DNA from 2 places in the Bacillus sp. GB_SG_008 genome. Region 2 is predicted to be linked to the other one. Evidence: a T-box and tRNA genes for the amino acid it is inferred to sense, from the RefSeq annotation. Region 2 holds a T-box; the other holds one or more tRNA genes.
The links. A T-box is a leader RNA that pairs with one kind of tRNA and senses whether it is charged. The one in region 2 lies ahead of ileS (isoleucine--tRNA ligase), so its partner is inferred to be a tRNA-Ile.
Positions count from the first base shown of each region.

Region 1: it has a tRNA-Ile gene. The T-box ahead of ileS (isoleucine--tRNA ligase) is inferred to sense a tRNA for this amino acid. The anticodon was not compared.

Region 1 is NZ_JBPZSK010000001.1:495,611-499,035, reverse strand. Features, by position in the region: gene ACTDJC_RS02450 (MFS transporter) at 1-520, opposite strand, end outside; gene sodA (superoxide dismutase [Mn]) at 707-1,318, opposite strand; tRNA gene ACTDJC_RS02440 (tRNA-Ile) at 1,543-1,616, opposite strand; gene ACTDJC_RS02435 (DUF1189 domain-containing protein) at 1,839-2,606, shown strand; gene ACTDJC_RS02430 (hypothetical protein) at 2,672-3,013, shown strand; gene ispG (flavodoxin-dependent (E)-4-hydroxy-3-methylbut-2-enyl-diphosphate synthase) at 3,169-3,425, shown strand, end outside.
Region 2 is NZ_JBPZSK010000001.1:838,450-841,874, forward strand. Features, by position in the region: gene ACTDJC_RS04330 (YggT family protein) at 1-213, shown strand, start outside; gene ACTDJC_RS04335 (RNA-binding protein) at 226-999, shown strand; gene divIVA (septum site-determining protein DivIVA) at 1,094-1,600, shown strand; T-box leader at 1,652-1,871, shown strand; gene ileS (isoleucine--tRNA ligase) at 1,954-3,425, shown strand, end outside.

The DNA.
Region 1 (3,425 bases), 340 kb from region 2:
TATAACCACTCCACTTTTCCATACGCGAAATGATAAATCCGGATGCAATTGGACCAATCATACCCGAAAATGAGCTAAGCAATCCGAGAAATCCGTTAAAAAAATCACGTGTCTCCGGCTCTGTAATTTCAAATGTTAATAAATTAAATGAGAGCCAGTAAAATCCATATCCCATTCCAAGTAAACTGCCGATTAGTAAAATATACTGCGAAGCATTTGTTCCTGTTAGTAACACAACAATAAAAAAAATAGCTAATGTTGTCACACCGATTCGGAGCAAAATCGTACGATCTACTCGTTTCGCTAATTTTCCGGCAACAATAAATGTCAGTGGTTGTAAAATAACGCTTGCTAAATTATAAAGGCCAATATTCACAAAGTCCTTCGTTTGTTTCCATAAATAAATATTAACAAACGTATTCGACAATGAAATAGCCAACGCATATAACCCGCCAATTATGAGTAATAATACTAAGTCACGATTCACCTCAACATCGCCAATTAAATGTTTCCATTTCATATGAACTCTCCTTTACTTCATGTTCTAGTCTTCCAAAGAAGAACACAATTATGTAAAGAAGAAGGGGTAAAGTGAAACTTCTTTCAACGGAACGTTTTTCTCCATTGATGTGAGCTCTACCAATCGGACCGGTGTAAGAAAACAAAAAAAGCTAGGAGAAGCATCTCCTAGCTTTTACAATTATAATTATTTTGCGTCTTGGTAACGTTTTTCAACTGCGTTCCAATCTACAACGTTCCAGAATGCACCGATGTAGTCAGGACGACGATTTTGGTAATGTAAGTAGTATGCATGCTCCCAAACGTCTAGTCCTAAAACTGGAGTTTTACCTTCCATTAATGGAGTATCTTGGTTTGGTGTGCTTGTTACTTCTAATTCACCATTGTTTACAACAAGCCATGCCCAACCAGAACCGAAGCGAGTTGCGCCTGCTTTTGCAAACTCTTCTTTAAATGCATCAAAGCTGCCGAACTTTGCTTCAATTGCGCCTGCAAGTTCACCTACTGGTTGTCCGCCGCCATTTGGAGAAAGGATTGTCCAGAATAAAGAGTGGTTTGCATGTCCACCACCGTTATTGCGTACTGCTGTGCGAATTGCCTCTGGCACTTCGTTTAAGTTTGCAACTAATTCTTCAATGCTTTTTTCTGCTAATTCCGCATGTCCTTCTAATGCAGCATTTAAGTTTGTTACGTATGTGTTGTGATGTTTTGTATGATGGATGTTCATTGTTTCTTTGTCAAAATGAGGTTCTAATGCATCATACGCATAAGGTAAATTTGGTAATTCATGTTTTGCCATTGTTATATTCCTCCCATTGTATGTATTTGCCGATAATGACTCGGCATACAAATTCATTTTACCCTAATTACATAGGGCTGAAAACAAATTTAACGTATTGCCTCGCTAACATTAAAGTAGCAAATTTTCCATTTCTTTTCAAACGAAATGCTCATACTTTTTGTAAAAAAAGCTTCCTTCTATAAGGAAGCTTATGTGTTATGTATCAATATATGAAATGGATATGGACCCTGTAGGACTCGAACCTACGACCGGACGGTTATGAGCCGTCTGCTCTAACCAGCTGAGCTAAGGGTCCACAATATATACGAATAACTACTAAGGCATCCTGTATGCTCTAGTCAGCTAAACTACCATGGAATGTATAAGTATATATAAAAATGTAAGATAAATTTACCATAATAAAAAGAAATGTGTCAATTGTATTTTCCTATCACACATGATATATCTTGTGATTCTTTAGAAACGTACGTTACAATGAGATGGTAAATCAATATATTTAAAAGAAGGAAGTGAATTCATGTCCATATTTACGCAACTGTTTAAAAGCTTATATGCACCAAAAGAGATGGCACTTTTTCGTTTTCAAAAAATCGGAAAAACGATTCTTTACATAATGTTGCTATGTTTACTTGCTACCGTTCCAAAAACGATTCTATTTGGAAGTTTCATTCAAGATGGTATTAGTCTAGTTAATCATTCTATTGAAAAAGATGTACCTGATTTTAAAATTGAAAATGGCGAACTTCACGCAGACATCGACAAACCCATTGTAAAAGATGACACAGATTTTATTTTTGTATTTGACCCAAATGCAACGGATGCAAGTGCATATCCCAACCGAGATGGTGTGTTCATCTTAAAAGATAAAGTGATTTCAACAGCAGAACAAAAAACACAATCATTTCCATATAGTGACTTAGGAAATACAACTTTTGAAAAGAAAGATATTCAAGAATTAGTTTCATTTGTCGATAGCATATATCCAGTTGCTATGTTCGTTATCGGAACACTTATTTACTTATTCCAGCTCTTCATTACATTCCTTGGCGTTACGCTATTAGCATTTATCGGTTCTGCAATGAGCGGACAGCGTAAACTATCGTACAAACAAATTTGGACATTAACTGCCTACAGCTATACAATCCCAACTATATTCTTTATGATAATGGATTTGTTAAAAATTAACGTCCCAGGCTCGTTGTTCCTATTTATTACCGTTGTTCTGATTGTTCTTTATTTAACAATAAAAGAAGTACCAAAACCAAAAGAAAAAAATTCACTATAAAAAATGCCTTCAAGGCATTTTTTTTTTGGACAAGCATATATTTCTCTACAAAGGAGTGAAGAAATATGAAAAGACTTGGCGGTGTCTTATTGTTGCTTGTTCTCGGTTACGTCTTGTACTACGATATGACAATCGGCACTTTACCGTTACTTCATACATATTCCAAAACAAAAGAAACTTCGGCTAAAGCTTCAAAAAACGACCAAAAAGAAAATATATCATCAACAAAATATAAAATCATTGAAGTAAAAACAGGCGATACCGTTCTATCCATTACAGAGGAAATTAACAAAAAAAAAATCCCTTCTATTGAAAAGGTTGTTACAGATTTTAAAGGATTAAACCAAAGTGAATCTCCTGCAAAATTACAAATTGGAAAAAAATACAAATTCCCTCTCTATCCATAACAGTATCACATAATTCTTGTCAATTGCAGCAAAGCGCTGATACAATAGAAAAAGTGAAGCTAGACATTTGGCTTCACGAGACAAATATTGCATACAATATAAATGTATTTGTCTACAAAATAAGAAACTTCTTTTATAAGGAGAGCGATCTATTCGTGAATGAAATAACTCATCGTACAAAAACACGTCCTGTTAAAGTTGGAAATTTAACAATCGGCGGTAATAATGAATTAATTATACAAAGTATGACAACAACAAAAACGCATGATGTGGAAGCAACAGTTGCCGAAATTAAACGTTTAGAAGAAGCAGGTTGTCAAATTGTCCGTGTAGCCGTTCCAGATGAGCGCGCTGCAGACGCAATTGCTGATATTAAAAAACAAATTAATATCCCTCTTGTTGCTGATATTCA
Region 2 (3,425 bases):
CTTATTATCTATATCCTACTATCTTGGTTTCCGGGAGCAAGAGAATCGACATTCGGAGAATTTTTAGCACGCATTTGCGAGCCGTATTTGGAACCGTTTCGCCGTTTTATCCCGCCAATTGGAATGATTGATATTTCACCAATTGTAGCAATTATTGTACTAAATTTAGCTAGTTCAGGATTGATACGCGTATTTGAATTTTTTGTGAGGTAAGAGGATATATACATGAGCATCTATGAACATTTTAGATCTGAAGAAACAGTTTTCGTTGATAAAGTGTTAGAATGGAAGCAAGCGGCAGAGGAATATCATCAAGTGAAACTTACTGATTTTCTTGACCCACGTGAACAGCAAATTGTTTCTATGATTGTTGGACATCAAGGAGATGCTGCGTTTCAGTTCTATGGAGCTACTCCGAGTGCAGAAAGAAAGCGGGCATTAATTTATCCAAATTATCTTATGCCGAATGAGGAAGAGTTTCAAGTAGAAGTATTAGAAATTGACTATCCTTCTAAATTTTATACACTGGAACATCGTCAAATATTAGGAGCATTTATGTCTCTTGGATTAAAGAGAGAAAAATGCGGAGATATTTGGCTCCAGCAAAATCGTGCCCAAATAGTAGTTGCAAAAGAAGTTGTTTCGTACATAGAAATGAATTTACAATCAATTGGAAGAACAAAAGTGTCTTTAGCACCTGTGTCATCTGATCATGTGTTACATATGCAAGAACAGTGGGATGAAAAATCGGGGACAGTTTCGGCGCTTCGATTAGATGTACTAATAGCGGAAATGTTTCATATATCTCGTCAAAAAGCACAGCCTTTTATTAAAAATGGTCTTGTAAAAGTGAATTGGAAAGTAGTTGAGCAATCTGCGTATGATTGTTTTCCAGGAGATGTATTTTCTGTCAGAGGTTATGGCAGAGGTAAATTACTCACTGTTGATGGAAAAACAAAACGCGATAAATGGAGAATTTTGTATGGAATCTTAAAATGATTTCTTTTTTTAGAAGGAAAATCTCCCATTTTGTCGAAGAAAAGATATAATTAAAAAAAGGAAATTTTAGATAACCTACTTGGAGGTGGCGTTTGTGCCGTTAACACCGTTAGATATTCATAATAAAGAATTTAGTCGTGGCTTTCGCGGCTATGATGAGGATCAAGTAAATGAATTTCTTGATCAAGTCATTAAAGATTATGAATTAGTGATTCGTGAGAAGAAAGCGTTAGAAGAAAAAGTCGCACAACTAGAAGGGAAATTAGAGCATTTCTCCAATATTGAAGATACATTAAATAAATCTATTGTTGTAGCGCAAGAAGCAGCAGAAGAAGTAAAACGTAATGCACAAAAAGAAGCAAAGTTAATTGTTCGTGAAGCAGAGAAAAATGCGGACCGTATTATTAACGAAGCGTTAGTAAAATCAAGAAAAGTGGCATTTGACATTGAAGAATTGAAAAAGCAAGCGAAAGTGTTCCGTACACGTTTCCGTATGCTAATAGAAGCACAGCTTGAAATGTTAAACAATGATGATTGGGACAAGCTAATTGAGTTAGAAGAAGAAGTAGATGAACTTCTTAAGAAAGAAGAAACAGTGTAAGCTTGACGTTTTTCTCATTATTACATATAATTCTATACAACATAATTTTTTAGAAAAACGAAGATAGGGATAAGTACTTTTTTCATACCTTATATAGCGAACTGAGGACGGTGGAAGCTCAGAATAAGGAGAGAATGGGAATATCACCCTGGAGTTCCTCGCTGAATAATAAAGTAAGCGCAGGCGTGTATTCGCGTTAAGAATATAAAGAGGATTGCTATATGTAGTAGTCTACTAGGGTGGTACCGCGGGAGACCTTCTCGTCCCTTTTTTGGGGGATGAGAAGGTCTCTTTTTTATTCCATTTATTTAGAAAAAATGCCTTTCTTTTATATATTTAAGGAGGAGTTAAGCATGGAGTACAAAGATACATTATTAATGCCAAAAACAGAATTTCCAATGCGTGGAAATTTACCGAAACGTGAGCCTGTAATGCAAGAAAAATGGGCTGAAATGAACATTTATGAAAAAGTACAAGAACGTACAAAGGGGCGTCCGCTATTTGTACTACATGACGGACCTCCATATGCGAATGGTGACATTCATATGGGACATGCGTTAAATAAAGTGTTAAAAGACTTTATTGTTCGTTACAAATCAATGACTGGATACAGTGCACCATATGTACCAGGATGGGATACACATGGTTTACCAATTGAACAAGCTTTAACAAATAAAGGCGTTAAGCGTAAAGAAATGACAGTTGCTGAGTTCCGTAAACTTTGTGAAGAATACGCATATGAGCAAGTAAGCCGTCAGCGTGAGCAATTTAAACGTTTAGGTGTACGTGGTGATTGGGATAATCCATACATTACATTAAAGCCAGCGTACGAAGCACAGCAAATTAAAGTATTTGGTGAAATGGCGAAAAAGGGCTACATCTATAAAGGACAAAAACCTGTTTACTGGTCTCCGACAAGTGAATCTGCATTAGCAGAAGCGGAAATAGAATATAAAGATAAAAAATCTGCATCTATTTACGTAGCATTCCCTGTTAAAGATGGAAAAAATGTTTTAGAAGGCGACGAGAAGTTCATTATTTGGACAACAACACCTTGGACATTGCCAGCTAACTTAGGTATTTCTGTTCATCCAGAACTTGAATATAGCATTGTAAAAGTAGATGGTGCAAAATATATCATTGCTTCTGAGCTATTTGAAGCAGTTTCAAAAACATTAGAGTGGGAAAACACAGAAGTTATTAAAACAGTAAAGGGTAGCGAACTTGAGTATACAGTGGCTAAGCATCCATTTTATGACCGTGATTCTCTTGTTATGCTTGGTGAGCACGTTACAACAGATGCTGGTACAGGTTGTGTACATACAGCACCAGGACACGGGGAAGATGACTTCCTTGTTGGGAAACAATATGGCTTAGAAGTTCTTTGTCCAGTTGATGATAAAGGTGTATTAACAAGTGAAGCGCCTGGATTTGAAGGGTTATTCTACGATAAAGCAAATAAACCAATCACGGAAAAATTAGAAGAGGTTGGTGCGTTATTAAAATTAACATTTATTACGCATTCTTATCCACACGACTGGAGAACGAAACAGCCAATTATTTTCCGTGCAACTGCACAATGGTTTGCATCTATTGAAGCGTTCCGCACTGAATTATTACAAGCTGTAGAGGAAACAAAATGGGTACCAGCATGGGGTGAAACACGCCTTCATAACATGGTTCGTGACCGCGGTGACTGGTGTATTTCTCGACAACGTGCGTGGGGTGTTCCGATTCCTGTATTCTATGCAGAAAACGGTGATCCAATTATTACAGATGAAACGATTAATCATGTAGCAGAGTTATTCCGTGAACATGGTTCGAA